One region of the Syntrophomonas sp. UBA1041 genome, then DNA from elsewhere that is predicted to be linked to it. Evidence: riboswitches for the same ligand, from Rfam matches in the RefSeq annotation. Region 1 holds a riboswitch; each other region holds the start of a gene.

Region 1 (7,918 bases):
CTCTACAAAGTGAATATGCTTATCGTGATCGATATAAATTGCCGGACCCGTTCTTATCCCGATTTCATGGTAATGATTGAAGAAGAAATCAGTGTTGACCAGAATGGCGTGGACATGGCTTTTTCTGTACGGAATCGCTTCACTGGTAACGCCCGCGAACCTGTGGTTATGGAGAATAGCACCCTCTAATGTAGTGCTTCCAGCGAATTCGTGAACATGAGTCTGAATTGCTTCGCATTCCCGCTCACAATGATCCGGTATACAATCATTCTTGGCGGCATGGATTTTAATTTTTGGCAAATGAGATACCTCCTTCCAATTAATTGGTATATCATATGGATAATTATTCCTGGGTGTTACACAGGGCAAAGCGATCGCATTATAGATTACTGGAAATGACTTGATCAAAGAATTCAGAGTTCTTTTTCATCTCATTTTTTAAAGCGCTTCCCCTGTCACCTGCGTTTGTCGAAATAATGACAGGCGGATTGCTAAATTTTTACTATATGTTACGCGATATAAAAATCAATCCAGTTTGATTAGGAGGAGACAGTTATGGATCTGGCGCAACGAATTGAAGATCTGCGTTGCAAACTTGATAGGCTGGTTGTAGAGAAAGGACTGCAAGATCCCTTCATCAGTGAACTTAGTGAACGATTAGATGTACTTATTACCGAATATTATCGGGACAACTTCCGGCCTGTCTGACGGCGGCTCCTTTGACATCCCATATATTTTCATATATGGGAGTGACCGGAAGAAAAAAGCAAATACCATTGCAGGAAATAAGTCTTTTTTGCTGAATACTGGAAATAGCAGGAAGCTAAGATTTGCAGTGAATACCCATTGTAAAGGCTTGCTTTTGCGATTAAGCAGGTTCTATTGTCGAAAACGCCACAACTCAGAGACAAATCTTGGAAATTGACGCAATATTTAATAAATATAAGACATATTGATATGTGGACAGCGGTAAGTTAGAATTGAAAAGCCGGGAAAAATGCTATGCTGAATTTAAGGAAGCGCTCAATGGAATTTGTCCATAACATGCCGACAACATTGGTTTTATTGAATTACTAGTACGAAGACACTTTTAACGTTTATTGGGAAGAAGTAATTATCGCATTATATGGCACATCGACAAATCAAGGCTTATCTTTAAAACCCCGGTAAATATTGAGTTCAATGAGTAACTCAAAATAACCTTGAGATCCTGCCGACTATTTTAGTGTTTAGTCTGCCGGGCTTAAATGCTATATCCTTCCGAAGGTCGGAGATCCATTTAAATAAAATCCATAGCGTATTGGTATCAAACTGGATATATTGTCCGATCCTGCAAGGGGTTCTAACCTGCTGCGTATTGTTAGTCGGACAATTTGCTTATGGTACAAAGGGGAATTGATCATGGATATCATTACAAAAATAGAAGACTTACGCTTAAAGCTGACTAAACTGGGGGAAGAGAAAGGATTAAAGCATCCCGACGTTATCAGGTTGAGCAAGCAGCTAGACGACCTTATCATCCAGTATTATCGAGTTCACCCGGAAGAGAGAAAAGAGTAAATAGCCAGGGTTGACAACTGGGGACGGTGGCAAAAAGGACCGTCCCCAATTGTCGCCGTCCCGTGCCTCCGGCCTCATAGACATTTATTCACAAAGATGTCTTTGTTGCTTAACTAGTCTTTGAATCCGAAACTGCGGGCGATCATGGCATAAGTGGTAACCGGCACCCCATATTGCCGGCCCATACGCACCACTTCAAATATCAGCCCGTCTATTTCCGAATCCTTACCCTGCTTTAAATCCCTCTGCATCGAAGTAGAGGCCTTGGGTGACAGATTATCAAGAATCTGCAGATTGGTCTTAACGATGTCCACGCTGAAGTGAATGCCCATGGCCTCGGCCAGGGTATCGATTTCCCGCATCAAGGTGATAAAGGCATCCCTGACCCGCCCCTCCTTCTGCATTTCTCCGGCATCGATATCATAATAGGCTCCGCAAGCCGCCATCGGGGATACATAAGAGAATTTCTGCAGGGCGTCCCTTTGGATGTTATCCGATATCAGGGCGGTGAGGCCGCTTTCCTCCAGATCTCTAGCCACATCTTCAAGCGCCGGCCGGTACTCATCGGAGTTTCTCACTCCGTATACCACCCGGAAAATGTCGCCGGCCTGCAGGATGGCGCCCGGCCTTTTGATCTCAGCGGCTATATAAATGCATCCATCCGTCACCAGGATTTCCGGCAGCATGGCCTGCAGCCTCCCGCCGGTGCCATAAATATTAAGCAAGGGGATCACTACCGTATCTCGGTGGGCGACCCTATTTATAAAAGGGATGGTATCCAGCAGCGAATAACCTTTCACACAGATGAATATCACATCGGGCTGCTCCCGGTAATGATGCATGTCACTGGCTTTCATGGGATAGACTGTGTAATTCCCTTTGCGGGTGGTCTCCATTTTCAGACCGTGTTCCCGAATAGCCTCCAGGTGCTGCCCCCTGTCAATGACGGCGACATCTTTGCCCGCTTCGGTCATGAAGGCCCCAATGCTTCCGCCCGTACCTCCGGCTCCGATTACAAGATATTTCATATTGTCCTCCGCAGTGTCGTCAAATTTCCTTTAATGATACCAATTAACTACATTAATCCGCTAGGGGCAAGAGATGAAGCAAAAGTGTCGTCTCCGTTGCTTCCTTTTGTTCAAAAGGAATTATGTAATTTTTTGTAGAAGTTAGTTTTTAAAAATAAGGGAGCGGGATTTATTATGAAGGGACTTGTTAACTGGGAAGCACTGCAGAAGCTAAGCTTCGGTCCGGCATATGAACGAATGAACAGCGACCCCGCAAAAATGTGGGGCCAGACCGCAGTCATGTACAACAAGATGGTTCAGTTGGAGAAGGAATATACCAAAAGCCAGGTGGAGACTTTTATTCTGGAACCCGAAGACACGGTTCTCGATATAGGATGCGGTCCGGGAAGGTTGGCAATCCCGGTAGCCCAGAAAGTCGCCCGGGTTACAGCGCTGGATGTCGCTCCACAGATGCTGGAAGTATGCGAAGGCAACGCCCGGCTGGCCGGAGTGGACAATTTGTATACCCGCTTGCTTAACTGGGATGATGCTATTATCGGGGACAATCTGGAACAGCATGATGTGGTTATCGCCTCCCGATCAGCGGGTTTACACGATCTCGTCAAGCTAAATGGGGCAGCCAGGAAATATGTATTCGTACTGAGTTTCGCTCAAAGCCCCAGCCTCAAACATGCTCGGGACAGCTTGTTTATCGGAGCATCTGAAGAGGTGAAGCCACTGCCCCCCATGAACCGCATGCTGGGTTATAACCTCACCTTCAATATCCTCTACGACCTGGGTATCGATCCATCACTAAAGGTAGTCACAGATGGTTTTACTGGCAGTTATGGGTCGCGGCTCGAAGCCTACGATGATCTCAGGGTATTATGCGAATTTCCGCCCGAGAACGAGCACATTTTCCGCAGCAATGTCGATAAATGGCTGCTTGATAATCCTGACGGCAGCTGCACTTTCCGCATCGAAACCAAAACTTATATAATGTGGTGGGAGCCTAAACCCCTGAATGTTTAGTCGGCCCAGGCCGGAATTATTCGCATTACGCATTTCAGCAGCCCGGGAAATACATGAAATTCTTACATTTAGGTTTCTCAGAGAATATGGTAGAATTTTGTTAGTTATTTAGTTATCCAGAGTGATTAGCTTATACTTCTGACAAATTATGCAATGCGGGTACCAATCGAATAGAATATCTGGGACTTCGAGTTTTGGTTCCTAAAGGCTGAGCCCATGGGCCAAAACCGATGAGTTTGTTGGGAAATCGGCAAGCTTTCCGTGTTTGAGAAGAAGGCCATTATAACCGTTTATCAATAAGATAGGCATGTGTTCTTATGGCGCATGCCTATCTTTTTGATGAAATATAATTTCGATTGGGGGTACATAAATGAGGAGAAAATGGTTCGTTTCTATGATGTTAGTCATCGCTGTGATGACGATGGCCGCAGGCTGCGGCAAGGCGCCTCAACCCGCCTCAACCGCTCCCCAGCGCTCAATAGTGGATATGGCCGGGGTTGAAGTGAAACTGCCCGCCGAGGTCAATACCGTAGCCAACTGCTGGCCTTCCAGCAACCAGATCATGATAACTCTTGGCGCAACAGCCAAACAGCCTGCCTATTTCAATATTCTCAAGACTGAGAGCTTTACCTGGATGCAGTACGTAAATCCTGCTATCAAAGAGAAACCGGGCTTTGGCAGCGGTTCCACGGTAAACGCCGAAGAACTGCTGGCCTTGAAGCCGGACCTGGTAATCACCGCCAACGCTAATGACGCTGAGGCTTTCCGCAATGCGGGTCTGACAACTATGTACATGATGTTCAATAATTACCAGGCTCTTAAGGAATCGGTTCTGAAGACCGGTGAAGCACTCGGCGGAAATGCGGTCACCCGGGCTCAGGCTTATGTAAGCTACCTGGATGGCAATATCAAACTTGTCCAGGATCGCCTGGCCGATGTCAGAGCTGAAGATAAACCAACGGTTTATTATCTTGACGGGCAGGCCGGCAAGACAGCTTATTCTACCGGCGGATCGGGAACCATGCAGGAAGAGTGGATCAACATGGGCGGTGGGAAGCTTGCAACTGCTGAACTATTTCAGGGTATGAACAAAGAGATCACCCCTGAGCAGCTGCTCAAGCTAGATCCTGATTATATCGTGATAGGCGGCCTGAACCAGGCCAGCGCTTATAAAGCCCTGATGGAAGATTCCAACCTGGCAGATTTGAAGGCCATCAAGGCAAAGCATGTCTATCGAGTTCCTCAGGGTACTTTCCAGTGGGATCGCTTCGGGTCCGAATCGGCTCTACAGGTAGTGTGGATGGCTAAGACCCTGTATCCCGACAAGTTTGACGGTGTGGATATGAAGCAGATGACCATAGATTTCTACAAGAACTTTCTAAGCTACGATCTTTCCAGTGAATATGCCGATGCCATTCTGGCAGGCAAGAATTCACCCACCGGGCTATAGCAAAACCCTATCCCGATCTCCATAAAGCACTTAGGTGGCAGGGCGGCGGCTCTGCCGCCTTGCAGATTGATGCAAAAGGATTATGTCATGAATAGCACCAGTGTGATTGAAAGCAAAACACCCCGCCATCAGCGGCCTCTCGCCGGAGTGCTGCTCCTGCTGTGTCTGGCGGTCTTTATCCTGTCTATAGCGGCGCTTTGTCTGGGTCGCTATTATGTCAGCTATGAGCAGGTAGTCCGCATTTTAGGATCCTATGTATTCCCCGTGGACCCAACCTGGACTCAGACCATGCACAACGTGGTCATGAATCTGCGCCTGCCCCGAATATTGGCAGCAATTCTGGTGGGTGGGGCCTTGGCTCTTTCCGGAGCTACCTACCAGGGCATGTTTGAAAATCCTCTGGTATCCCCGGATATACTGGGGGTCTCATCCGGGGCCTGTGTGGGCGCCGCCGCAGCCATTTTGCTGGGCTTAGGCAATACCGAGATTCAGCTGTTCGCTTTCTGCGGCGGTATCACAGCGGTCAGCATGGCCCTGGCTATCCCTACCTTGATGCGCAGTAAATCGACCATCGCCCTGGTTCTGTCGGGTGTCATCATCAGCGGGTTTATGATGGCCTTGTTAGGCCTGATGAAATACATTGCCGACACTGAGACCGAGTTGGCGGACATGGTTTACTGGCAATTGGGGAGCATCGCCAAGGTTACCTATGAGAACTTGTTTGCCACCGCCCCCATAATGATTCTTACCGGCCTGGTTTTACTGGCCATGCGCTGGCGTATCAATATCCTCTCCCTGGGCGAGGAACAAGCCCGAACTCTTGGGGTGAATCTGCGTTTTGAACGCGGAGTGGCCATTACTTGTTCCACCTTGTTGACTGCCTGCGCGGTATGCTTGAGTGGCACGGTGGGGTGGATCGGACTGATAATGCCCCATATAGCCCGTATGATAGTGGGCAGTGACAATGTCCGGCTGCTGCCTACTGCCACCCTCATGAGCGCGGGCTTTCTGATACTCATCGACACTGTTGCCCGAACCCTGACCGGAGGAGAACTGCCCCTGGGCATTCTCACCGGATTTATCGGCGCCCCTTTTTTCGCCTGGATACTGATCAAACAACGGGGGGCGATTTAATATGGCATTGCTGGAAGTCAAAGAAGTTGCCTTCGCCTATGAAGGTCATCGCACCATATTTAAGGATGTCAGTTTCAGCATCGACAAGGGAGATCTATTCACTATCCTGGGGCCTAATGGCTGTGGGAAATCGACACTGCTGAACTGCCTGGCCCGCATCCGTCCCTTAAGCCACGGGCAAATTATGCTGCAGGGAAAAGATATGAGCCGCATGTCTGCCCATCAAGTCGCCCAGAAGATAGCCTATCTGCCTCAGAGCATCTATTTTTCCTACGGCTACTCGGTACGTGAATTTGTCGTTATGGGGCGCACCCCGCACCTGGGAATGTTCAGCCGGCCCCGGAAGCCGGACTATAAGCTGGTTGATGAAACCATCGCTATGATGAACCTCTCCCATCTCGCCAACAAGTCGGTGAACCAAATCAGCGGTGGGGAACTGCAGCTGGTGTGCATAGCCAGAGCCATCGTGCAGCAGCCCGAAATCATTTTGTTTGATGAGCCCACCTCAGCATTGGATTACGGCAATCAGCTACGGGCTCTTCGTTTGATAAAAAACCTGGCCGATAAGGACTATGCCGTAATAATGACCACCCACAATCCTGACCATCCCATCCTCCTGGGGGGGATCGCAGGAGTTCTCTCCCGTAGCGGGTATATGGAAACCGGCAGCGTTGAGCAGATTCTGCAACAGGAACGACTGAGCGAATTGTACGGCACCAGGCTGCAAATCGTCTATGTAAATGAGATTTCGCGGGTGGCCTGCCTCCCTGAAAGTCTATAGTACAGTGAAAGTCCTGGGCAAGTATTTTTTGCTTGGCTGTCGTTCATAGTCACCCCCCTGCTTGCGCAGGTTCGGCTTGACCAACCGGGAATTAGATGCCCATAATGAAGAATTAAAGAGCATCAGTTTACGGGGGTATCAGTAAATGGTAAAAGAGTGGAATCCTGATCTGTATGATGAAAAACATGCCTTTGTATCCAAACTGGGAGAAGATTTGATCGAACTCTTGCAGCCGCAAAGTGGTGAACTCATCCTGGATCTGGGCTGCGGCACCGGCGATTTAAGCCATCTTATAAAGCAATCCGGCGCCACAGTGGAAGGATTGGACGCGTCAAAGGAAATGGTGGCACGAGCCCGGGAGAAGTACCCGGATATCCAGTTCCGGCCCGGCGATGCCTGCTCTTTGAATATTTATGAACGCTATGACGCCGTTTTCTCCAACGCGGTATTGCACTGGATCAAAGAACCGGAAAAGGCCCTGGCCGGTATCTGGCAAGCCCTAAAAAAGAAGGGGCGCTTTGTCGCCGAATTCGGCGGACGAGGCAACGTCAATAATGTTACCCGGGCGGTTATGAAATGTTTGCGGGAGATGGGACACCCCGTCAGCGATGCAGACCTCCCCTGGTATTATCCCAGCATCGGCGAATACACCAGTTTAATGGAAGAGCATGGCTTTTGTGTAACCTACGCCCGTTATTTCGTCAGGCCCACCATTCTGGAAGACGGGGAAAATGGGCTGAGCAACTGGCTGGATATGTTCGCCGATCTGTTGTTCAAGAACTATACCGCGGATCAGAAGCAGATGATCTTTGGGCAGATAAAAGACCAGCTCAGAGACAGTACGCTGCAAGACGGCCAATGGATCGTGGATTATAAAAGGATACGGGTGGTGGGGATAAAAGAAGAATAATCACATTGAGCAGTTGATCTGTCAACAGCGTCTATCATCGTAAT
Region 2 (7,918 bases), on a different contig from region 1:
GCAGATCACCAGACTGCCGGTGTCAACAGCGTTTAAAGCATATGGCCTGGGCGGCGCCAGGCTGCCCTGTGACTCAGAAGTGTTAAGGTTAGTCATAAAGGGGATCCCTTTTTGCTGCAGATCAGCAATAGCCTCGCCGGGTATGCGTAATTTACGCCCAATTCGGAAGGCGGGCAGGTCACCGCGCTTTACCATTTCATATACCGTGTTCTTTTTTATTTTGAGAATAGCCGCCACTTCAACTGGGGTCAGTAAATGGCTGTCCGACATCTTTAATCACCTCCAGGGATGAACATATTTTATCACATTATAGACTTTTTAGCCGAGTCATGTTATGTTATGTTAAGCATGATTATGTCGTATTTTATTCAAACTAGTCATGTTAAGTTGTGTTAGGGGACCTCTTGCTTGTACAGTGAGGGGTTGGCAAACGTAAAACTTTGTGGAAAGGAGGGTAAAAACGCTGATTAATTTATTGAGGGGGATTAGAAATGCGTAAAGTAGCGGCACTATGCTTATTGTTTATTATGGCAGTACTGTTGGGAGGGTGCGCGGAAAAAACAATTCCCAATCAGAATACGGTTGCCCCGGTTGAAATAACCGTTTTTGCAGCCGCCAGTCTGCAGGACGCGGCCCAGGAGTTAAAGACGGCTTATGAGGACCAGCATAAAGAGGTCAAGATTACATATCATTTTGCCGGTTCGGGAACGCTGCAGAAGCAAATCGAACAGGGAGCCCCTGCCGATCTGTTTGTTTCGGCAGGAAAGTCGCAAATGGACGCCCTTGAAAAACAAAACCTGATCGTTAAGGATTCACGCCTGGACCTGTTAGGCAATAAGCTGGTCTTAATCGCCCCGGCTGACAGCGCCTTAAAAGACTTTAACGGTCTCTTGGAAAGTACGGTGAAGAAAATAGCCGTCGGAGAACCTGAAACCGTTCCGGCCGGCAAATATGCCCGCGAAACGTTGACCAGCCTGAAAATATGGGACAAGGTTGAATCTAAAATAGTATATACTAAAGATGTGCGTACGGTATTGACTTATGTTGAAAACGGCGATGCAGAGGCCGGTCTGGTTTACCGCTCCGATCTTACCGGTAGCGACAAGGCCAAATTGATCCTTGAGGCGCCTCAAGATACGCACCAGCCCATTGTTTATCCGGCGGCCCTGGTAACAGCCAGCCAACAGCAACAGGCTGCCAAAGATTTTCTTCTCTATTTACAAAGCACTGAATCCAGCCAGATATTCAATAAATATGGATTCGACTCAATTTCGAAATAGAAGACTATATCATGCTAAACACTGCGGAAATATGGGCTCCCATCATCCTATCGCTTGAGGTGGCCCTGCTGGTGGTTATCATAACCGCTCTCCTGGGGCTGCCTTTATCGCGATTAATGGCCCGGGGCCATTTTACGGGAAGAGACATAATCGAATCAATAATTACCCTGCCTTTGGTTTTGCCGCCATCCGTAACCGGGTATGCCTTGCTCATCCTGGTCAGTAAAAACGGACTACTGGGTAGATGGTTGGAGAGCATCGGTTTCCCGGTGGTATTTACCTGGCGGGCGATCGTACTGGCTTCGCTGGTGGTGGCATTTCCGCTGTTCTACCGCAGTGCCCGGGCGGCCATTGAAAGTGTCAATCCCAATTACGAACAGGCTGCCCGCACGTTGGGAGCAGGCGAACTGCGGGTATTCCTTACTGTAACTCTGCCCCTGGCCAGCCGGGGCATTATCGCCGGCCTGGTGCTGAGTTTCGCCAGATCCCTGGGAGAATTCGGCGCCACTTTAATGGTTGCCGGCAATATACCCGGTCAGACCCAGACTATTCCCACCGCCATCTATTTTGCGGTAGAAGCCGGTCACGATCAAACCGCTCAGGTTCTGGTAGCAGTGGTGACCCTGATCAGCTTTGCCGTAATCTACTGGGTTAACTACAGTGAACGGCGGGGAATAAAGCATAACCTGAGGAGAGAGTAGAATGCTCACGGTCAATATCGAAAAAGATTTGGCGGATTTCCGGCTGCGGATTGCTTTCGAATTGGACAACCGGATTTTAGTATTATGGGGGCCATCCGGAGCGGGAAAAACCACTACTCTGGAGTGTTTAGCCGGTTTGCGGAAGCCTGACCGGGGTGAGATCATGCTGCAGGAGCAGGTGCTGTACTCATCCAGTGCCAGGCTCGATCTGCCGGCCCGCTTGCGTCACATCGGATACCTGTTTCAGGATCACAACCTTTTTCCGCATATGACTGTTGAACAAAACATCAAATATGGCATCCCCAAAATCCAAGGCAAGCAGCGGACCGCCAATCATCGCGAGCTGATGGAGCAATTCGGTATCCAACACTTAGGCGGGCGCTATCCTCATCAGATTTCCGGTGGGGAGCGGCAGCGGGCCGCATTGATTAGAGCCCTGGTGACCGAACCCAGGCTCTTGCTGCTGGACGAACCATTTAGCAGTCTGGATCAGCAGGCTCATGTGAGCTTGAGGGACACCATTCGAGAACTGCATGCTCAATGGAATATTCCCGTAATTGTTGTCACCCACGATCAAGGAGACGCTGAACAACTAGGCCATACCGTGATCACGCTCGATCGGGGGGCCCAGATTGCGGCGGGGCAATATCCCGGCACAAGCGGTGATAATCCCCGCCAACCAAGTTTTTATGCGGGTCGACTATCTCAATAGTCTATACTGTGGCCCGGCGTTATTAATCAGTGCCAGTCCATGGGGGTTAAGGGCTGTCCTTGAAAAGATAGAGCAGACCTTATCGTTTTGCATCGTTAACGCTGATCATTTCCCCAAACAATCTTCCATAGCACCCTTTTCTATCTTATCGTGAAGGGGGATACCGATTAAGGTATCTCCCTTTGCGATCATTATGTTTGTTAAGCCAATGGGTTGAAAGAAACCCTATATCTATTGTCCAATGGGGCAGGTGCTGAGGCAATTGAAACAGCAATACTGAAAACCGATTAATTGGGCCTGATAAAGGCGCCAGTAGTGATCGTCCAGCAGCAGCTTTTTCTGTTCCTCCACACTGCTTTCGGACATTTTGCTCCAGAAACCGATGGAAGCGCCCAGCCCATAAGGCTGAGAGTTCCTCAGGCATCTGTTAACATTTGTTTGGCCTTCTTCATCCAGCGCCCCAACCGGGCAGCTTTCCACACAAATGTCACAATAGGTGCAGAGCTCGTCTTCGATCTTGGGGTCTGAATCAAAATCAAGCGTACTCAAGACCGCGGTGAATACTATTCGGCTGCCATACCTGGGGTGCAAGAGGAGATTGTTCCTCCCGAACACGCCCAGTCCCGCTGCATGGGCAGCATGGCGCAGGGATACCTCACCAACCGCACCGCCGGTTCTTTTACTCATTTCCAGGGGATAAGAGACAGGTACAGTCATGGCCTGATCACCGAATTCCTTTTCCAGCAGGCGGGCCAGTTTATAATTGCAGGAACGCGAGAATTCCATGAGATCCAGTCTTCCGTTCATGGCAATCTGCATATTGGTGCTGGCGCAAGTGCTTAACTCCTTATATGCCAAGACCACGATAGAACGAGCCTGGGGGAAAAAGTCTGTAACCACCGGAGATTTGGGACTATCATAGTCTTTCAGATTGGCGAACCCAATATCGTCCACTCCAACATTGCGCATAAATGTTTTAATCCTCTTTTTGGCTGCGCTTAAATCCAAATTGTTCAAGTTAGTTACCTCCCCAATTCTATTAACCTGTAAATCAGTTCCAAAACATCAGAGCCCGATCCCATTCTATTTACATATCTCACGGGCACCCCCTTTACCGAATATATGTCAGCTTGAGCAGTCATCCCAAGAGAAACAGTGTATATACACATAATATGTTAAAAAATATCTTATAATTCCGTACGGTTTATTCTCCTCAAGCTGGAAAGAAAATCTTTAACCCATTCCTGACCTAATTGTTTCTCCACCTCGGATTGAGCTTGCTGCCAAAACGGTATGGCTTGATCGATAGCCAGTCTGCCCTCTGCGGTCAGGCTGATACGTTGTTCGCGGCGATCCTCGCCGCTGCCTAGGCGCAGCAAGCCTTTCTGCGCCAGCAGACGCACATTTCTGCTCAGAGTGGTGCGGTCCATTCCCAGCTGCCGGGCTAATTGTGAAACCGTTGCAGATTCCAGCAAAAGAACATTCATCAGTAAGGAAAACTGAGTTGTCTTTAGTCCGCAAGGACTCAAGACCCGGTCATAATAGGAAGTTAACATCCGAGTCGTTTTGCGGATATTATAAAAAACGCAGGCCCGGCCCATGGCTGCGGCCATTTTCTTGTCATTATCGTCCTGGGCTGACATGCCAACACCTCATTTTTGGTTATAGAAAGCGAGACGGGTATATCTATTGATATGAGTATATACACATATTATGCTATTTGACAACATATCTTTTTGATGCCTGGCGCCCATTTGTTACAAGATGAAGTAGAGGGAGTCCATCATTATGGCTTCAGTTTACTCTGGACTGAATATTATTGGGGAACGGGTTCTGCTGTTTGATCTGCACCCAATAGCCTGGATACTTATGAACAAGTATGATTAAATTATGCTAACCAACCCTTTTCAAAAAGCACCGGGAGCACTTGGCAAACGAAAAGACGTCAGAGCAATGGGGAGGCGGCAAACATGGATAAAAAGGAGTTGACTGAGTACAGGGAGGTTGTTGCTTTTGATCAAGGCCAGGTTAAACCGAGCCTGGAACCCCTGGTTACGGAGAGATACCTTAAGATAAAGCTCAATGGTGAGGAAGTGGTCAGATTGGCTTCTTCACCTCATGCCGGACGGGAACTGGCTGCCGGGTATCTTATCAGTGAAGGGATCATAGAACCATCCGGCCAATTATTGAGTTTAACCGAGTCGAAGGACGATGGGGTAGATATTGTCATCGAGGGGCAGCCCGGAAATTATACTGAATCGATTAAAACCATCAATACCTGCATAGGTCGGGGCTATGGGGTATTAAAGCCCTTGATGAAGCAGCCCCCGGGTCAGGGCCTTTTTACACCCGGGCAATTACTGGCGATAATCAGCGAACTGGATGAGAAATCATATACTTTCAAAAAGACCGGCGGAGTTCACAGTGCCGGATTGGGCGGGCCAGAGGGTTTGATCAAACGCTTCGAGGATATCGGCCGGCATAACGCAGTGGACAAGGTGTTCGGCTATGCTTTTCTAAACAAGATTCCACTCCATGATAAGTGTCTGGTTTTAAGCGGGCGGGTGGCTTTTGAAATCCTTCAGAAGGCTGCCTACAACCGGATACCCTTTATCCTGTCACGATCGGCTCCAACCCTCTTAACGGTTGATCGGGCCAGGGAGCTGGGTATCACCGTGGTCGGCTTTGCTCGCGGCGAACGCTTCAATGTTTACAGTCATCCGGAACGGGTCTGTTTTGGCTAGCTTCTCACCAAGGGATGACAGGAACTTCAGGGGGGAGGAGCCCCATCCTTTTTGCTTGGGAAATAATTATCCCTAGCAGGAGTTTTAAGAAAAATGTCTAATATACAGGTAATAGAGAAAACGCCCCAGTTTTAATTTTAAATTTAATACTTAATACTCCGAGTTGCTGAGCCTAAAGCAAATGCTATGGCTCCTCAACCGTTGGGTAGGCCGGGAAACAGGCCTGCCTCCCGTGCTTGGAAAGGAGTTAGTCTTCAATATTAATATTGAAGGCTGGTGTTTGTCGGATCATGGTCAGAATTAAGTGTCTTTTTCTGATCTTTAAGCGGGCAAATGCAAAAACCTCCTGTTTCTAAAGCAGGAGGTTTTTTGTGTTTATATCTGTCCAAAAAACGAAAGGGGTGAAGGTTTTGGAAATGGTAACTATTGTGATGAACGGAAAGGAGGTTCAGGTTCCGGCAGGAAGCACTATTTTGCAGGCTGCGGATATGGTTGGGATTGATATACCACGGTTTTGTTATGATCCCGATTTGAGTCCGCTGGGGGCATGCCGCATGTGCGTAGTCGAAGTGAAAGGCAATCGTCTATTGCCCGCGGCGTGTGTTACTCCGGTTTACCCGGGGATGGAAGTAGACACCGAATCAGAATCAGTGGTTGAAGCCCGTAAAACCATACTGGAATTGTTGGTGGCCAACCATCCCTTGGATTGTATGACCTGCGAAAAAATGGGGGATTGCAAGCTGGCTGAATACTGTTATCGCTATGGCGTTAAAGAGAGCAGTTTTGCCGGGGAAAGGCACCACTACGCTGTTGATGCCAGCAATCCTTTTATTGTCAGGGACCTGAACAAATGTATCCTGTGCGGCGCTTGCGTTCGCGCCTGTGAGGAGATGACTGGTCAGGACAACCTGTCTTTCCTGTATCGGGGCTTTGACCGCAAAGCCACTACTGCTGCGGATGTGGATTATATCGAATCAGACTGTGTTTTCTGCGGGCAGTGCGTGGCCGTGTGCCCGACCGGGGCTTTAACCGAGAAGAGTATGGCCGGTCAGGGACGGCGCTGGGAATATGAACGGATCAGAACCACCTGCCCGTTCTGCGGTACCGGATGCAACTTTGACCTGGCGCTTAAAGACGGTAAAATACATGGCGTGCTATCCAGCCCCGAAAGCACCGTGAATGGGCGTATGTTGTGCGTTAAAGGCCGTTTCGGATGGGATTTCATCTATAATGAAAACCGCCTCACTACACCGCTCATCAAAAAAGAGGGTCAATTCGTTCCCGCCAGCTGGGATGAAGCCTTCGATGTAATCGCTGCCCGTTTAAATGACATTAAGGCAAAATATGGACCGGACGCTTTTGCTGCCTTAAGTTCAGCCCGTTGTACCAATGAGGAGAATTTCCTGGTGCAGAAGTTTGCCCGCGCGGCAATGGGAACCAATAATGTGGACCATTGCGCCCGTACCTGACACGCGCCCACTGTAGCCGGTCTGGCTACCACTTTTGGAAGCGGCGCGATGACCAACCCCATAAACGAAATCACCGAACAAGCCCAGATGATGCTGCTGGTCGGGACCAATGCCACTGAAGCCCATCCGGTCATCGGATACAAAATGCGCCAGGCGGCGCGCAACGGGGCCAAGCTGGTGGTATGTGACCCGCGCCATATCGATCTGGTCGACGAAGCCGATCACTGGCTGAGGCTAAAACCAGGAACTGATATTCCACTGCTTAATGGCTTAATGCACATCATTATCAAAGAAGGCCTGGAAGACAAGGCCTTTATCGCCGAAAGAACCGAAAACTATGAAGAATTGAAAGAAATCGTGGCTGCTTACACACCGGAACATGTCTCCGAGCTGACCGGAGTGCCGGTGGAGGATCTATACAGCGTGGCTCGCTTATATGCCACCACTGACCGGGCCATGATATTCTATACCCTGGGGATCACAGAGCATATCTGCGGAACCCGCAATGTTATGAGCATTGCCAACCTGGCCATGTTGACCGGTCATCTGGGCCGTCCTGGCACCGGGGTATGCCCGATGCGCGGACAGAACAATGTCCAGGGCGCCTGTGACATGGGGGCCTTGCCCAATGTATATTCAGGTTATCAGGCGGTTACAGTAGACGCCAATCGTGAGAAATTCGAAAAGGCCTGGAACGTCTCACTGCCTGCCAAGGTAGGGTTAAAGATTCCGGAGATGTTCGAAGCTGCTCACCACGGGAGCGTCAAGGCGATGTATATTCTGGGCGAGAACCCGGTGTTGACCGATCCCAATGCCAACCACATTAAGGAGGCCCTGGCCAACCTGGAATTTCTGGTGGTACAGGAACTATTCCTCACCGAAACGGCTCAGTTCGCGGATGTGATTCTGCCGGCAGCCAGTTTTGCTGAATGTGACGGCACCTTTACCAATACCGAACGCCGCGTCCAAAGGGTGCGCAAAGCCATTGAACCCATTCCCGGCCAGGCCAACT
Region 3 (7,918 bases), on a different contig from region 1:
CCCCACCGCGTTGGCGGATATCGGGACAATAATCGTGAGAAGCAGTGGTTTAAACAGCCTCGCAATGGCGGAAAGACCGGAATTTCTGCCCCAAAGCCGTTAGCATGCTTGAAGCAAGCGACTATCTACTTACTGTCTATAATATGATGAATCTCCGCTTCAACCAATTCCAATAACCGGGGTATTTTCTCCGCGATTACCGGGCTCAATTCCATGCCCAGTTCGACCTGGTATGGTTCAACCCCGAAGACGATTACCTGAGGGTGGTACCCCATCAGGTTAACCATCTTGATGGCTTCGGTGAAATGCAACTCGTGCAATGAGGTCACTGCAGGATTGCTTATCAGCCCCAATTCTTCCAGAGGGGCCCGGTATATGGTACCGGGCTCTCCTCCGGCAGTCATGGTATCTACTACAATGATGTGATCTGCGCTGCAGAATACATCCAAGATTTCGAAACTGGCGATGCCTGCGTCTACCAGTTCAACCTGTTCCGGCCAGGGGCGTTCAGACAACTTCTGAATCACATAAACACCCAGGCCGTCATCCTTCATCAATACATTTCCGATTCCAGCCACGATAAGCTTCAAGGCAAGCCTCCTTAGGCACCCAGACTGCGGCCATCGCTGTCTGCAGTATGGGATTCACCGGGGGCCCCATGGGCTCCTGCCGGAATCTTTCCGGTAAACATGGACATAAGCACCGGGATGCCTTCTGATACATCCAGATAAACGTGGACTACAACCGACAATACGAATAACCAGTTGACCACATAGTGAATAATGCGGACGGCTAATAGCCCTCCCATCCAACCAGCCAAAGCCGGGAAGGCATTGGGAGCGTAGAGCACAAAACCGGTTATAATCTGCACCAGTGCCATAAACAGCCAGCCGGTATACATCATCTTCTGGCCGGGATTATACTTCCCGTAATAGGGATGGCTGTCTGCCATAAATAGATAATACTTGATCATGCTGGGGAAATTGAGGGTGTCTTTAATAGGCCGGAATACGATATTATGAGCGTCTTTGGCCACGATGGCATAATACACCCGTCCGATCACCCCAAACAGCAGGACATAGGCCATGGCAAAATGGAGCATACGGGGGGTATCCATGTTTGAAAACAGCCACCTGAAGCTGTTGGGCGCATGAATATAGAACCCGGTCAGAATCAGCAGGGTAATACTGATCATATTACTCCAGTGAAACAATCGAATAGCTATGGAGTGCCGGTTTTCCATTTTTTTCATTTATCAACACCCCCTAGTTTACGATGAACTGGCTGATCTGTTTCTTGTCCGGAGTCATAACATGGATGGCGCACCCGAGACAGGGGTCCATTGATCTGATGATTCGAACCACTTCAATGGGATTGGCCGGATCTGCCAAAGGCGCCCCCATAATAGCCTGCTCCATCGGCCCGGCCACATTGTTTACATCCCTGGGACCGGCGTTCCATGTAGTAGGAACCACGGCGTTCAATACCTTGGTGCGTTCATGCTCGATTTTATGCCAGTGTCCCAGGGCTCCGCGGGAACCTTCAGTGAGGCCCATACCCAGTGCGTCTGCAGGTATCTTGTGCGGAGCAGCTACCGGTTCGCCCGGCTTCAATTGCAATGCCCATTCTTTCATGGCAGCCGCCATGGCTGAGGTCTCCACCGCCCTGGCAAAGTGACGTCCCATAACGGAAAAAGCCTTATTGGGACCCATTTCCACCAGGTCTTTTTGCTTGAGCACCCACTGGCGGGCCAGAGGCCCTACTTCCATGGGTTCTCCGTTGTAGCGCGGGGCTTTCAGCCAGGAATAAGCGTTTGTCTTATCCGCATCGGGTTCGACTACTGCCATATCCGGACTGTTGCCGCCGGTGTCATCCTTATACCAGGAGTATTTGACTTCTTCTGTTATCAACGAAGGATCGAGTTCTTTGTACTGTCCGCGTACATACACCCCGCTGGGGAAGAATTTCTGTTTTTTAATATGGTCCTCCCCTTCTTCGAGAGGGAATCCGCCGTAAGCCAGCATATTCATGCAGCCGCGCCCGATATCGAACCAATCTGAATATACTCCCGCCACCGCCTTCACGGTAGGAACATATACATTGTTTATAAAATCAGTCAGTTCTTCCAGGCGCACCAGGAATTCATAAATTTTTTGAGTGTCAGGCAGTTCGGTAACCCCGCCGGGAACGATGGCCTGAACATGCGGCATTTTGCCGCCCCAGATGGCCAGCATCTCCTGGGCTTTGCGGCGCATTTCCAGGGCTTTCAGGTAGTTATTCACCGCCTGAGCGTTGATGTCGGCAGGCAGCCTGTAATCCCCGGCGTATTGAGGATTCAACGGCATAACCCCTTCCGGGGCCTTGACATAGTCCAGAGCCGCCAGATGGAAAAAATGCAGAATGTGGGATTGTATATAATTGGCTCCGAAGATCAGATTGCGTATAATCCTTCCGTTTGGAGGCGGTTGGATACCAAAAGCATCATCCAGAGCCAGGGTGCCGGCGGTGGCATGAGCGGTAGGACATACCCCGCAAATGCGCTGCATAATCTGCTGAGCATCCCGGGGATCCCGGCCGCGCATGATCAGTTCCAGTCCCCGGAAAAGAGTGCCACTGGTGCGGGCGTCTATGACTGCCCCGTTTTCAACCTCTACTTCCACCTTCAGATGTCCTTCTATACGAGTTACGGGATCTATTATGATTTTCTGCGCCATTAGTTGTCACCATCCTTCTCATCACTGTGCTTTTTAGGGCCAATACGCCCGGTGGCGATATTGCCGGCTAAATGTCCGCCAATGCCGACTGCGGTAGCTGCCCCCAGCACAATCCCGATCTGATCAGTGGTAGCGGTAATACCAGGAGCGATAGGCATCTCAGGCACACGCGCATATACCGGCCAGCCGGGAAATTGTGGTTCGGTGCAAGCCAGGCAGGGTGCACCTGATTTGATACACCAGTTTGTACCGCCATTCCACAGGCGGGTGGTAGAGTCACAGTGAGCGATAGGACCTTTGCATCCTACTTCCAGAAGACATCCCGGTTCACTCAAGTTCTTGGCAAATATGGCGTTGTCGAAATATTGCCTTCTGGGGCAATTGTCATGAATGATATCCTTAAAGAACATGGTCGGCCTGCCAAAGCGATCCAGCTCAGGTATATCATTGTATAGCAATACATGGGCAATAGTACCCACCATCCAATCGGGATGCGGAGGACAACCGGGTACATTTATATAAGGAACGTTTTTCACAATATCGGGAACCGATTTACAGCCGGTAGGATTGGGCGGAGTAGCTGGAATTCCGCCGTATGCTGAACAGGTTCCGAAGTTCAAAATGGCTGCGGCTTTGCTGCCCACTTCTTTTACCAGGTCTACGAAAGTAATGTGGTGCCCGTCTCTTTCCCCAACCATACAGAATTTTCCGTTTGCACCAGTGGGGACCGCCCCTTCAACTACCAGATAGAATTTCCCCTTGTACTCTTCGGCGACTTTAAAGATCCCTTCCTCCATGGCCAAATCCCCAGCGGCCCCGGATATATTGGGATGATAACGTAAGCTGATAACCTCTAATAAAACCTTTTGTATGTCAGGATGTACGGTGTTGAGTAAAGATACTGAGCATCCGGTACAGCCGGCCCCTTGCAGCCAGATTACCGGGGGCGCACCTGCTTCAGCCGCCTCGGTAAGTAGTGGTGCCAGCAATGGCGTCATTGATATCGCTGCCGCACTTCCGGCACAAAGACGTATAAAATCACGTCTGCTTAGTTTGGTAGGCATTTACCTATTCCCCCCGAAACAAATTTTGTGAATAAGCTGCCATATAATCCCAATCACTATTTTTCTCTCTAATCTAGCTTGGCTTTAAAAGTGCTGCTTTCCCACCTCCTCTAACAACCATTGGTTCCATTGATCTATTCCTTCACCAGTGCGACCTGAAACTCGAAAAACTTTAACCATAGGATTTACCAGTTGCAGGTCCCTGCTGAAAGCATCCATGTCAAAATCTGTATATGGCAAAAGGTCTATTTTATTGAGTACCACTGCCCTGGCCTGGTTGAAAACCAGGGGATATTTTAATACTTTGTCATGACCCTCGGTGGTACTCAAAACCACGACCTTAAAATGTTCGCCCAGGTCAAACTCGGCCGGGCATACCAGATTGCCTACATTTTCTATAAATAACAGTTGGATGGGATGATGGGCCAGGCGGCGCCAGGCCTTTTCCACCATGCTTGCATCCAGATGGCAGGTACCCTCGGTATTGATCTGCACCACTTCCACGCCCTTGTTTTCAATGCGCATGGCATCCTGATCAGTGTACAGATCGCCTTCGATTACGCCCAGCCTGATGCGCCCTTTGATACCTTCAATGGTTTTTTCCAACAGGGTGGTCTTTCCCGAACCGGGCGAACTCATCAAATTGACCACCAACATTCCGGCCTCTTTGAAGATGCGGCGGTTCTTTGCGGCCAGCATATCATTAGCTCCCAAAATATTGGTTTCCATACGAATTTGAGCCATTTCTCATTAATCCCCTTCGTAGAATTCGATAAATAATTCCCGTCCGGTAAGCATCTGAGTGTCACTGCTCCCGCAGTAAGGGCAGAAAAGCCGGGACGGCATCTCAGCAACGTATTGTTGCTGACATTGCTGGCACTGACAACAGATCTCCCTTTCTTCGATCAGCAATTCCGCATCTTTAAACAGCTCTTCTTGAGCCAGGGTTTCAAAAGCGAAGCTGAGGCTATGCGGCAGGGCCATGGAAAGCTTGCCGACAACCAGTTTGATACGGCTTATTTGTGTGATCTGGTTTTTGTCTGCGCTGTTGCGGATCAAATCCATCATCCCCGCTATTAAAGACAATTCGTGCATATGTGCTCCTTCAGGCCGATTACGATTACACGAAAAAACAACTAAAAACCCGGACTCGTAGAGAGGCCGGGTAATTAAACACAAAAAGCTAAGCAGGCGCATTATAGCGCTAACGTCTGCCGTACCAAGACATCTCCTACTCACAATACGGGAAGGCATAATCGTTTCCAATTATACCCCGGCCAATTAACCATAGCTTTGCGAAAGCCTTAGGTCTGTTGGCTTGGAGAATTATTTAATTGTAATTCATAAAATGATGTTAACTATCTATTCTAATTCATCTATTCTAATTTATATATTCTACCTGCTAAATATTTTTCCTGCAATAGAGCGTTGCAATTTAATAACAAAGGTTTCGGTTGCATTCAGGCAAGTAAATCAGTTGTAAACCTTGGCTGCGGGTGTAAAGATGGACATGGGAAACACCTCGCCCAGTCAAAATAAAACCATGAAGCGTTTCGGTTTCATCCCGTTACAACTTCATGGTTTTTTAATGACTTTAATCTGATAAGACTATTTCCAGTATCTCCCCTTAACGAGGAAAATTAAATTTAAACACCTTTGACCAGGGTAAAAGTGCTTATTATGCCATCATGTTCAGCGGAAAAAAGATAGTGCCCTCGTGCTGATAAAAAGAATTTGGCCTGACCTAGATGGTCTGTCTTTTGCCGCCTCGGGTATTCCCGACCACCGGCGCCGGCATAGGTGGCCTTTATTTCAACACCCGCCAGAGGCTGGCCATTTGTTAATAACTGCACCTCATAATATTCGCCGATGCGGGCATGGCTGTATCCGCTGGGTACGATCTCCACCGGCAGACCTACGGCCTCAATGTGATGATGATGGTGATGACCAATTTCAACCAGGATTTTGGCATACAATTCCTTGTTTCCAGACTGCTGGACGATCACCTGAATCAGTCCGTCAGCTTCCTGCCCGGGATGAAGCATATACTGACCTTCATGATGGTGAATCTGCAGATCGCGTCTCCCCCCGCTATTGGCCATAAAAGCCTTTACGCCCCCCAAATCGGCATCTTTTTGGGGCTGCATATTATATCCCTTAAACAGCTTCAATCCGACTTCTTCACCTTCATGAAAATGGCCGTGGTCGGTATCCGGTTCCAGCCACAATTCTTCTTCCCTAACCACGGTTCGCTGAGGGATCTCTTCAATTATGATGCGGTGGTGCACCAGTTCCAGTTCACGGATACGAGCCTTGATGATCTTGCGTTCCCCAAATATATTCTCCATAAACAAGGTGTGTTCTTCACCGGGAATAACCCTGTCCACCTTTTCCATCAAGAGTTCTTCCTGCCCGTCGCGCAGCAGGTAGACATTGGCTTCACACATAACCACTTACCTCCTTTGCAGGTCAAAACAGGGTATGCATAATACTCCATCCGCTGTTTCAACCGCCCTCGTTTCCATGACCCCTTCTTGGCAATTGCTGCAGGTCAGGGTCGAATATAGACTGGCTTTAGGAGGCAGTTTTACATCAACATCCTGCCAGTCAAACAGCTCTTCATAAGGGCAGGTCATCAACTGCTCAAACAGTTCTTGCAGAACTTGCTCCATTTCTTCCTTTTCAGCCGGATTAAGATCTTCACGGCCTTTGAGCTCACGATAACGCTGTCCGGTTTTCCCGCTAGAGGCTGATCTTCGCTGAACAATTCGCACCGCCCGGCCATCCTGGCGGTTAATTACGGTATAGACCGCTTTCCCATAATCTTTAAAAATTAAATTGCCTTTGCCGAAGGTACAACCCAGAATGGCCTGCAAGGCATCTACGCCACAGGAATCCGTTTCCACAATGGCCACAACATCTTCATCCTGGTCCCGCTTCAGGTCAAGATGCTGCATAGCCAACTGAGAGGCTCGAACTCCCATCAATAAACCGGGACAGATATGGCCGTGGAATTGTATGGCTAACTCTAACGGGGTCATGTCTTTACACATATAATAAACCACCTTTCATTCTCTACCTGTCGGCATCTTGGCACATCTGGCAATGAGCTCGAACTCTGGCTACCAGTTGATCTACCTGAAGGGGCAAAGGCTCATCCTGACTGCTGCTGATTTCTATATTACAGCGATTCATGGGTATCAATATCTTCATGGCCGGAGAAGATGCAACGGCTTCAGCCATGCGCGGCGTCAATTCCCCGGCGTAGCTGTTAGCAACAATTACGGCTACCGAACCGGCAATCATATCGACCCGTGAAGCACACCAAACCACCGAGTTTTCCCCACTGGCCCCGTCATTCGCTCCGGCTTTCAACATGACCGATGTAGCCACCGCATTGGTTCCCACCCCGATAATATATACTTCTTGTCCAAATTCCTTGCGCAGCTTTTCAATAATTAAGCGGCCGATCCCGCCCCCTTGACCGTCAATCACAGCGATTTTCAAAATCTTCCCTCCGCTTGTCGATTATTGGTTGATAATTGAGTTTTCTGAAGCAACAACCGGCACGATCATCTTAGAACTGTCCTTTTTCTGCTTCATAATAACATTTGAATGAAAAAAAAGAAACCACAGAACGACCATTGTAACAGGGGCCGACCTTCGTGGTTCGTCTTGTATTTATTCTGTTATGTTATGTTATGTCAGTCTTAACAGATGGCCTTCCTGACCACCGCTATTTAACCAGTTCCTCTGCCAGGGCTTTGCTCTTTTCTGACAATTTCAAGGCCAAACAGGCCGCATCTTTATTCTTGCCCAGAATCAAGGTGGAGGCCAGATCAGCAAGCAAGTTTTTTAATTCTAATAACAGTTTGGTTGCCATGATAACTCCTCCATTTCGATTCCTGCAACCTTGACACATTATTCGATTTCATGTTTTGGTTGTTATCTAATGTATTGGATGCATGTCTATAGTTTAATTATATACATCCATGACAGGAATTCGTACCCCTTTTTTAATTTCCAGCGGCTCATTCGTAAACTATAGTTGCGATTCCCCAGGGGTTATACTGTTCAACAAACCGACAAACAAATTGCCCTGAAAATGTGGCACTGTGCCGGGCAGACTCTCTAACCGGC
Region 4 (7,918 bases), on a different contig from region 1:
AGCCCGTAGCGGACAAAATGTGCAAAAGGACAGGCGGCATAAAGCTCCAGCCGGGATACGCTGCCCTGGGACGAGGCAGCATAAAGCCGCCTGCACTGAGCCTTATCCACTTTTCCCGGCAGATTGCCGAACAGCAGAGCCTCCTCCAGCCGGGTCATTTGGAATTGCCAATCGGGTTGGGTTTTATACCAGTCATATACCGCTTTCCAGCGCAGAGACACGGTTTTTCCGTCCAGGGCCTGGCGCAGGCTTTCGACCAGGTATTTATAACTGCTGCCGGCCGACAACAGGTAATGATCTTCAGCCTGGGCAGCGTCCATGGTTTCAACCTTCACCGTGAGGCCGGGGTAAATCTGTTTTAAGCGGTCTATCAACAATGAAGGCCGCAGGGCTTTGCCCTCAGAGTCGGCCAGGCTGTATGAAAACTGCACCGCCTCCTCGGCCTGAGAAAGTGCGGCATAAATCAAGAAATCCTCTTCGATTGACAGCAGATCATTGCTCAATCCTACTTCCACCCCGTGGGACTGAAGAATCTCTTTTTCGTCCAGCGAGAATATTCCTTCGGAAAGGCTGCCCCGGGGCAGCATGCCGTCATTCGCCCCGACCACAAACATAATCTGACTCCGCTGGTTTATAGAACGGGTGGCAGTTCCCACCAGAACCTGATCCACTGTTGAGGGGATAAAACCCAGGTCAGAACAGGCCAGGCCCGCCTCCAGCACCTGACGGAATTCCTTGAGATCGGTATCCTCTCCCCCCAGGACTTCCGCAATCTGATCCAAAACCTCCACGCAAACATTCCAGATCTGGCTGTTCTCACTGGCCAGTTCGAAGCGTCCCTGGGAGATCAATTCTTCAACCCAGGTTTCCAGGCCTTGTGGAATTTGCATCTCTTCCAGCCATTCAAACCAGGCCCGGGCTATTTGTGACCAGGAGGATTCAGCCTGCACTTTTTGGGCCAGCGACTGCAGAGGATTGACCAATGCCTGGCGGTAGAGATTCATCTCTTCCCGCAGGCTTTCCTCACCCAATGTAAAGGGCTCCAACCAGCCGCGTCCTCTAATGTTATAACGCCAGGCATAATTCTCCAAACGGTCACAATCCCGCGTTTCTACAGGAGTCAGTCCGGTTTTTATAAGGCGCAAAACGTCCTCCAAACGATAATACCTGGTCAATACATCCAGGGCGGAGAGCATCAGCTCAACCAGGGGGTGGTGCAGAATACTGCGTTTATCGTCCAGGAAGTACGGGATCTTATACTCGTCAAAAATCCTCTTGATCAGCCCTGAATATGCGGCGGTATCGGAGCAGATAACCGCAATATCCCGATAGCGCGCCCCTTGCCGCACCAGGGCCAGGATCCTCATCGCCAGTGCCTCTACCTCGTCCTGCGGGCTGGGGAGCGCCGCAATGGAAATAGCGGCGGGTTGCTCCGGAAAAGTGCGGTGGGGATAGGCGTAAAGCTCTCTTTCCAGGTGCATCAGTTCAGGGCTGAGCTTGCCGGGGTTCTTGACCGTAATTATATGTTCTTCCAAACCCGCATTTTTAGCCTGATCATGCCAGCGGCTATAGTAATAGCGGGAAAGCGCGAAAATTTCCCGGTCCCGATCCTCGCCTCCCAACTCCATGGTGAGGCTTATGGCCGTGGAAACAGCGGTTTTCATGAGCTGTTCAATCAGCTTCAGGGTGCTGGGCGAGAAGGTAGTGAAATTGTCGATCCAAACCCGGGCCCGGCTTAAAAAACGCGATTGGGGAAAGCGTTCGATAACCAGATTTAAATAATCTTCGCTGTCCACATAATGATCCTGGAGGTGAGCGTTGAATTTATGGTATAGCAGAGAAATGTCATGCAGTTTGCTTTTTAATAATGTATCGTCAGATAGGCTGCGGGCGCATTCATAAAGAACCCCGCTGTCCACGGCGGATCCTTTTAATTCAGCCAGGATCTGACTGCATTGCTCGATGAAGCCGGGCTGCCGGCAGGCCTGGCGATAAACCGTGAACTGCTCCTCACAAGCGGAGATCACCTTTTTCAGTACCATGTATCGCCCCTGCTGGCTGAGAAGAACCCGGGTGCGCCCCCCGGCTTCATTCAAGACCCTGGCGCCGAGTCGGCTGGGGCTCAGTACCTCAAGTCTCATTATGCCGGGAAGATCGAGTTGATTGATCACTTCCCGCTCGGCCTGCAGGGTGAACTGCTCCGGCACCAGCAGGATCACGGGGTCATCCCGGTTGAGATTCAGCTCCTCCCGGATCTCAGCCATTACCTGCCGGGTCTTGCCCTGACCGCAGCGCCCCATTATATAACGGATGGCCAAACCCTCATCCCCTTAAACTCAATAGTTTTTTTTTATCATACTGGTTTCTCATTCCAGCAACAAGTGGGGCGCGCGGGAGAACGAAGCAGGCCTAGGTTCATCGCCAAATGATCCGTGGCGCGGTGCGGGGTGGTATCCGGTGATACTGGTATTTGGGGTAGCCTATCAGCATAGCGCCAAAAGCCTTGTGGCCTTCGGGCAGGGCCAATTCCTGCATAAGTGGCGGGAAGGTTTCGGCAGCCGCCCCGACAAATCCGGCCCAGCAAGCGCCTACGCCCATAGAATACGCCGCCAATTCCAAATAAGTCAACGCTATGGTGCAAGATCCTTGGGAAACATGAATATCTTCAGGCGCATGGGCTATAATCAGATGCGGAGCATTGCGGCATATGGTATCAATCCCCTTATCCCAGGCATAGCACACGGCCTCCATGTGCATCACCGCGGCTATCTGGGGCATATGTTCGATAATATAGCGCATCCAATCCACTACCAGGCCTGCAATATGGCGCACCTGGTGTTTATCTGCAACGACCAGCCAATGAACCGGCTGCATGTTGTGGCCGGAAGGGGCATAAGCGGAAACATCAATTAGTTTTTCCAGGATGGCACGATCAACGCTCTTGTCTTTGAAACTGCGGATAGAGCGCCGTGATTTTAAAAGATGCTCCACCTGAGCGGGGGCAGGAAGCAGACCGGGATCAACCGGCACACAATCAACGGAATTTACGGTTTTTACAGATATGGCCTGGTGCGGACAAACCGCCACACAATGGCCGCAGCGCAGGCAAAACTGTTCGGCTCTTTTTACTGATCTCGGGAAGGCGTCCAGTTCTCTGAATACAATAAGTCTGGCCGGACATTCGGCGGCGCAAATACGGTCGCGTTTGCATTTGGTCTGATCGACGGTTAAAAAGCTCAATGAACTCTCCCCTTATCTATGTATCTTGACACCGCATGGTGTTCTCCCCATTATAGCACGGGCTTGCTTTGGCAGAATACCGTCCTGACAGCCGGGGCGGCCTGTTTGTTTTTTCCAAGATGATCTGCCGCGTCTCCCCATGATGATCGGTCAGGTTGGGGATGATGCCCCGGTTGACTATTGCATGAGATCTCCAGGAGGTGTATGATTACGAATAAGTAATGAATAATAATTTTCAGTCTTCACTCTCCGAGTCTCATTGCCTGAATAGATATGGTATTGAGACCGACAGGGTTCAACGGGAAACGGTTGGGCCTCCCATTGTGGAAAGGAGTCCGGTAGGAAGGCTTTAGTTGGATTTGCCTTTTAGCCAGCCCTTTTTGCAAGGTCTGGCTTTTTGAATTCTGAAACAGTCTATGACCGGTTTCAGACCCCGGCCCTGAGAATTAATGATATCAAATGATACATCCGGCATTCAGAAGAATATCTATTTTCATTAGTTAATTCTATTTTTTAGGTGAACAAAACCATGAAGGTTTACCCCTAAGGGGCAGCGCTTTCATGGTTTTTTTTATTCTATTTCCCCCAAATCTGTTTAACCCGTCAAAGCATGGTTTGACGGGTCTATCTCCAACAACGCTCCTGATGGGGCTTATCTGCATATTGGTTTGATGCATGTTGATAAAAGGGAGGTTGAGAAACAAGATGAACCGTCCAGCCCGATATGAAGGAGGTGTTATGATTTAAACCCAGGTTACAGTACTTCATCAAAAGGAGGTAGGATATGAGTACAGCAGTAATCCAAGGCATCATTAATGTAACCGGCGATTGTAAAGCCTGTGACCATTGCACGTCCATATGTCCCACCGGCGCCATCAGCGGACTGCTGGGACAGAAACACAAAATCAATCATAATCTTTGCATCAACTGCGGACAATGCTTGATCAGCTGCCCTTTTGGCAAGATCGAGGATGTCAGCCGGGTTGATGAGGTGAAGAAGGCTCTCGCCAATCCCCAGAAGTATGTGGTGGTTCAGGAAGCGCCCGCGGTTAGAGTAGCCCTGGGCGAGGAGTTCAGCCTGGAACCCGGCGCCAATGTGAAAGGCAAAATGCATGCCGCTTTGCGCAGACTCGGTTTCAATCAGGTATATGACACCGAGTTTGCCGCCGACCTTACCATCATGGAGGAAGGAACCGAATTAATAAACCGGGTGTTCAACGCCCTGGGGGTGGCCGGCAACGAACATAGCGGGCCGCTGCCCCAGTTCACTTCCTGCTGTCCGGCCTGGATCAAATATGCTGAAGATCAGTATCCGCTTGTACTGCCCCATTTGTCGTCGGCCAAATCTCCCCAGCAGATGTTCGGAGCGGTGGCCAAGACTTACGCTGCTGAAAGACTGAATGTTGATCCCGTGAATATGTATGTTGTCTCGGTAATGCCATGCACCGCCAAGAAGTATGAATGTGATCGTCCCGAGTTTATCGCCAGCGGATATAAAGATGTCGATGTGGTCATTACCACCAGAGAACTGGCCCAGCTGATCAAAGATGCCGGCATAGAATTCCTGAATCTTCCCGAGGAAGCAGCGGATAGCCTGATCGGTTCTTCAACCGGCGCGGCCACCATATTTGGAGTAACCGGCGGTGTCATGGAGGCGGCTTTAAGAACCGCCTATGAATTATTGAGCGGCCAGTCACTGGATAATGTTGAATTCAAGGCGGTTAGAGGCCTACAGTCGGTCAGAGAGGCGACGGTGGAGATACCCGTCAAGTCTCTGGGCAAAACCCTGCCTGTCAATGTAGCTATCGTAACCGGAACCAAATATGTTGGCAAGCTGATTGAGGATGTGCTGGCAGGTCGCAGCAAATATCATTTTATAGAAGTCATGAACTGTCCCGGAGGGTGTATCAACGGCGGTGGCCAGCCCATCCGAAGAGAAATGATTTAGGAGGGAAAGGGAATGAAGTTTTTCACCGAAAGTGAAGGCATGACCAGACGGCAGTTTTTTAAGGGAGCGGGCATGCTGACCGTGGCCGCCGTATTCCTCGGTGTTTTCAGTAAATTGGGATTTGATGCTCTGGCTGCCAACACCGACTACATTGAAAAAAGAGCCGCCGGAATGTATGCTTTGGATGAAAAGATGACCCTCAGAAAGTCGCATGAAAATCCGGAAATCGCCCAGATTTACAAGGATTTTCTTTCGCCGGGCGAAGTAAAGCCGGTTAGCGAAAAGGCCCATCATCTGCTGCATACCAAATACGGCCAAGACATCCCCGATTTCATCGCTGAGTTGAAAAGCGGAGCCCATGAAGCTGCATAATTAGGAGGGAAACGAATGAGCAGTACTAAAGGCAAGGTCTTAAAACACGGTGCCCAAACCCGGACCATGCACTGGGTGCATTTGATCGCTTTTACCATTCTTGGTCTGACTGGTGTCGGTTTTTACTGGGATATCAATATTATCGGCAATATATTCGGCGGATTCGGCAATGCTTCGCTGGTGCACAGATGGGCCGGAGTCGTTTTTACCGCTGCCCCCGCCCTTTATATTCTGCTGAATTTTGACCGGTTTTCCCGCTTCATTGACACCATAACCCACTTTTCCAAAGAAGATTTTCAATGGTTAAAAGTAATGGGTGGATATCTCCCTTTTATTAAGGTGGATAAAGCTCCTCCCCAGGATAAATACAATGCCGGCCAAAAAATGTTGGGAGTGATGATCATCTTCGGTTGTATTCTGATCATACTGACCGGTTTTCCCATGTGGATATGGCGCCATAGTCTGCCGCCGGCATTCCTGGGCTTTTGCTATAATGTGCATTTTTGGACCGCGATCATTATGATCTTATTAGTCGGCGGCCATTTCTTCCTGGCAGCCATCCATCCCAAATCCAGAGTGGAGTTTGCTTCGATGATGCTGGACGGCTATATCGATGCTGAAATTACCGCCCATCACAACCAAAAGTGGTATGCTGAGCTTAAAGAAACCAGTTGATTAAAACTGCACCAACACATTGCGAAAAAGCGGTCTGCTTCCATTCAGACCGCTTTTTTCAGCAGAGGGCAGCGGGCTGGAAAACAAGGCCATCCCTGCGGCTGTGCCCGCCGATTTCCTGCCAAACTCGAACACCAGGGAGCAGAGACGGCTGGTTGGCCATTCCACCCTGTCAATGATCAAAGTCAAACTTTATTCTCTTCTGCTGCAATGATAAAAAATGCATGACGATACCGATCATGGCAAAGAACCCAAAATAGCCGCAGACGGGTAAGACAATGGCTATTAGCTCTTTAAAGCCGGCAATACTCCCCATGAAAGCCGCCACCATCAATACTGGTATCAGAATGCTTCCCTTTATATTTTTGATTTTCTTGATGCGGAAAGTTACCCCAAAAAGACAAGATAATGAACTCCCAAACATTCCGCAAAGCAGAAGAACTGCATAGACCAGTCCCCAAACAGGATGTATTTTTTGGGCAAGAGTAAGCATGGGAAGTTCTGCATCTGCCAGCATAGGTTGATTCAAAATCAAAGGGAGCAAAATGCAGACGAATACAATCATTAATTGAACCGCCCCCTGAAAAATCCCTTTATGAATAGCTTTATCTTCTTTTACATCTGTTGCAATCGGCACCAGTATGGACATGACTACCATCATGTTATAGGAAACAAACACAATCGCGGCAAACAGCCAGTTTCCAAGCAAAGGATTTGCCCCGGAAAACGGTCGGGCAACCATATTGCTTCCATCAAAATATATAAATGATAAAATACCAGAGATCATAGCCACCACAATCAAGAGAGGAACTGTAATACTAAATGCAGTCAAGACCCCTCTAGCTTCCCACAGTGCTACTACCCCCAGAGAGATAGCCATGAGTGCATTTCCCATGATTGTTGGGATGCCGAAGATCTGATGCAGCAGGGCTCCAGCTCCCGCTGTCATAATAACGACAACATCAAACAAGAAAAAAATAAATACCCCGCCAAATACTGCGCGGAGCCAGGTTTTTTCTTTTCTTACAATGATTTTGTCAAACTCTGTAATTCCTGTTCGGTTTGAAATTTTCATAACAAAGCCGCTAAGCAGCAATAGCATCAGGATGGCAAGGAACATTCCTATCAGTCCGAAACCTCCAAATACTGCAAAGAACTGCATAAGTTCCTGTCCTGATACAAAACCAGCGCCCAATAAACTTCCTGTAAAGGCCATGGCAATCTCTCGCGAGGTTATACTCTTCATGTGCTCTAAATTACTCATATCCCTTTTTGCCCATGGCATTATCGGTACCATATTGAAGAGCCGGGCTGCCGTAGGGCCCGGGGAGCCAAACGGCCCGCGACCAATGCCATTTGAGCCCAGCTTACCTCTTCCTGAGGACGAAAGTTTCCGGCTGAATCAGGGGTTAGCAACCCCAATCCAGATACCAGGCCTACATAATTGGGTTTATTGGCGCTGATTTGCCCAACATCCCGGAAGGGGGTGTCAATGCGGTTGGGCATCTCGGCTATTTCCTGGAAGCCCAGACTATTAACCAGCCAGATGGCCAGATCTTCCCGGCTAAGGGGCTGATCGGGCAAGAACGCCCCGGCAGATGGAATGATGCCACGTTGTATGGCCAGCTTAAAAACACTCAAATCGGGATCATCTTGGGGAATATCGGCCAGGGAAACCTCTAT

The links. Region 1 has a riboswitch for molybdenum cofactor ahead of B2633_RS00720 (ABC transporter substrate-binding protein). Riboswitches for the same ligand answer to the same signal wherever they lie in the genome.
Region 2: linked by a shared signal. The riboswitch ahead of fdhF (formate dehydrogenase subunit alpha) and the one ahead of B2633_RS00720 (ABC transporter substrate-binding protein) in region 1 are both predicted to bind molybdenum cofactor.
Region 3: linked by a shared signal. The riboswitch ahead of hypA (hydrogenase maturation nickel metallochaperone HypA) and the one ahead of B2633_RS00720 (ABC transporter substrate-binding protein) in region 1 are both predicted to bind molybdenum cofactor.
Region 4: linked by a shared signal. The riboswitch ahead of B2633_RS11760 ([FeFe] hydrogenase, group A) and the one ahead of B2633_RS00720 (ABC transporter substrate-binding protein) in region 1 are both predicted to bind molybdenum cofactor.

Annotation. Positions count from the first base shown of each region.
Region 1 is NZ_DCEA01000003.1:36,459-44,376, forward strand. Features, by position in the region: gene B2633_RS00695 (YmaF family protein) at 1-291, opposite strand, end outside; gene B2633_RS00700 (Spo0E family sporulation regulatory protein-aspartic acid phosphatase) at 556-708, shown strand; gene B2633_RS00705 (Spo0E family sporulation regulatory protein-aspartic acid phosphatase) at 1,402-1,560, shown strand; gene B2633_RS00710 (ketopantoate reductase family protein) at 1,674-2,588, opposite strand; gene B2633_RS00715 (class I SAM-dependent methyltransferase) at 2,763-3,599, shown strand; molybdenum cofactor riboswitch at 3,773-3,891, shown strand; gene B2633_RS00720 (ABC transporter substrate-binding protein) at 3,970-5,049, shown strand; gene B2633_RS00725 (FecCD family ABC transporter permease) at 5,137-6,183, shown strand; gene B2633_RS00730 (ABC transporter ATP-binding protein) at 6,185-6,964, shown strand; gene B2633_RS00735 (class I SAM-dependent methyltransferase) at 7,110-7,874, shown strand.
Region 2 is NZ_DCEA01000119.1:11,635-19,552, forward strand. Features, by position in the region: gene B2633_RS17235 (substrate-binding domain-containing protein) at 1-270, opposite strand, end outside; gene modA (molybdate ABC transporter substrate-binding protein) at 492-1,280, shown strand; gene modB (molybdate ABC transporter permease subunit) at 1,292-1,981, shown strand; gene B2633_RS17250 (ATP-binding cassette domain-containing protein) at 1,983-2,693, shown strand; gene B2633_RS17255 (4Fe-4S binding protein) at 2,925-3,710, opposite strand; gene B2633_RS17260 (MarR family winged helix-turn-helix transcriptional regulator) at 3,881-4,336, opposite strand; gene fdhD (formate dehydrogenase accessory sulfurtransferase FdhD) at 4,664-5,437, shown strand; molybdenum cofactor riboswitch at 5,582-5,700, shown strand; gene fdhF (formate dehydrogenase subunit alpha) at 5,848-7,918, shown strand, end outside.
Region 3 is NZ_DCEA01000017.1:137,659-145,576, reverse strand. Features, by position in the region: gene B2633_RS04265 (hydrogenase maturation protease) at 126-590, opposite strand; gene cybH (Ni/Fe-hydrogenase, b-type cytochrome subunit) at 602-1,252, opposite strand; gene B2633_RS04255 (nickel-dependent hydrogenase large subunit) at 1,266-2,714, opposite strand; gene B2633_RS04250 (hydrogenase small subunit) at 2,714-3,778, opposite strand; gene hypB (hydrogenase nickel incorporation protein HypB) at 3,863-4,522, opposite strand; gene hypA (hydrogenase maturation nickel metallochaperone HypA) at 4,529-4,873, opposite strand; molybdenum cofactor riboswitch at 4,991-5,114, opposite strand; gene B2633_RS04235 (CooT family nickel-binding protein) at 5,425-6,225, opposite strand; gene B2633_RS04230 (FmdE family protein) at 6,232-6,831, opposite strand; gene B2633_RS04225 (DUF3842 family protein) at 6,854-7,285, opposite strand; gene B2633_RS04220 (hypothetical protein) at 7,515-7,661, opposite strand.
Region 4 is NZ_DCEA01000074.1:4,702-12,619, reverse strand. Features, by position in the region: gene addB (helicase-exonuclease AddAB subunit AddB) at 1-2,318, opposite strand, end outside; gene B2633_RS11765 (nitroreductase family protein) at 2,416-3,240, opposite strand; molybdenum cofactor riboswitch at 3,474-3,590, shown strand; gene B2633_RS11760 ([FeFe] hydrogenase, group A) at 4,025-5,188, shown strand; gene B2633_RS11755 (iron hydrogenase small subunit) at 5,201-5,560, shown strand; gene B2633_RS11750 (formate dehydrogenase subunit gamma) at 5,576-6,235, shown strand; gene B2633_RS11745 (hypothetical protein) at 6,236-6,424, opposite strand; gene B2633_RS11740 (YkvI family membrane protein) at 6,408-7,499, opposite strand; gene B2633_RS11735 (YcdB/YcdC domain-containing protein) at 7,520-7,918, opposite strand, start outside.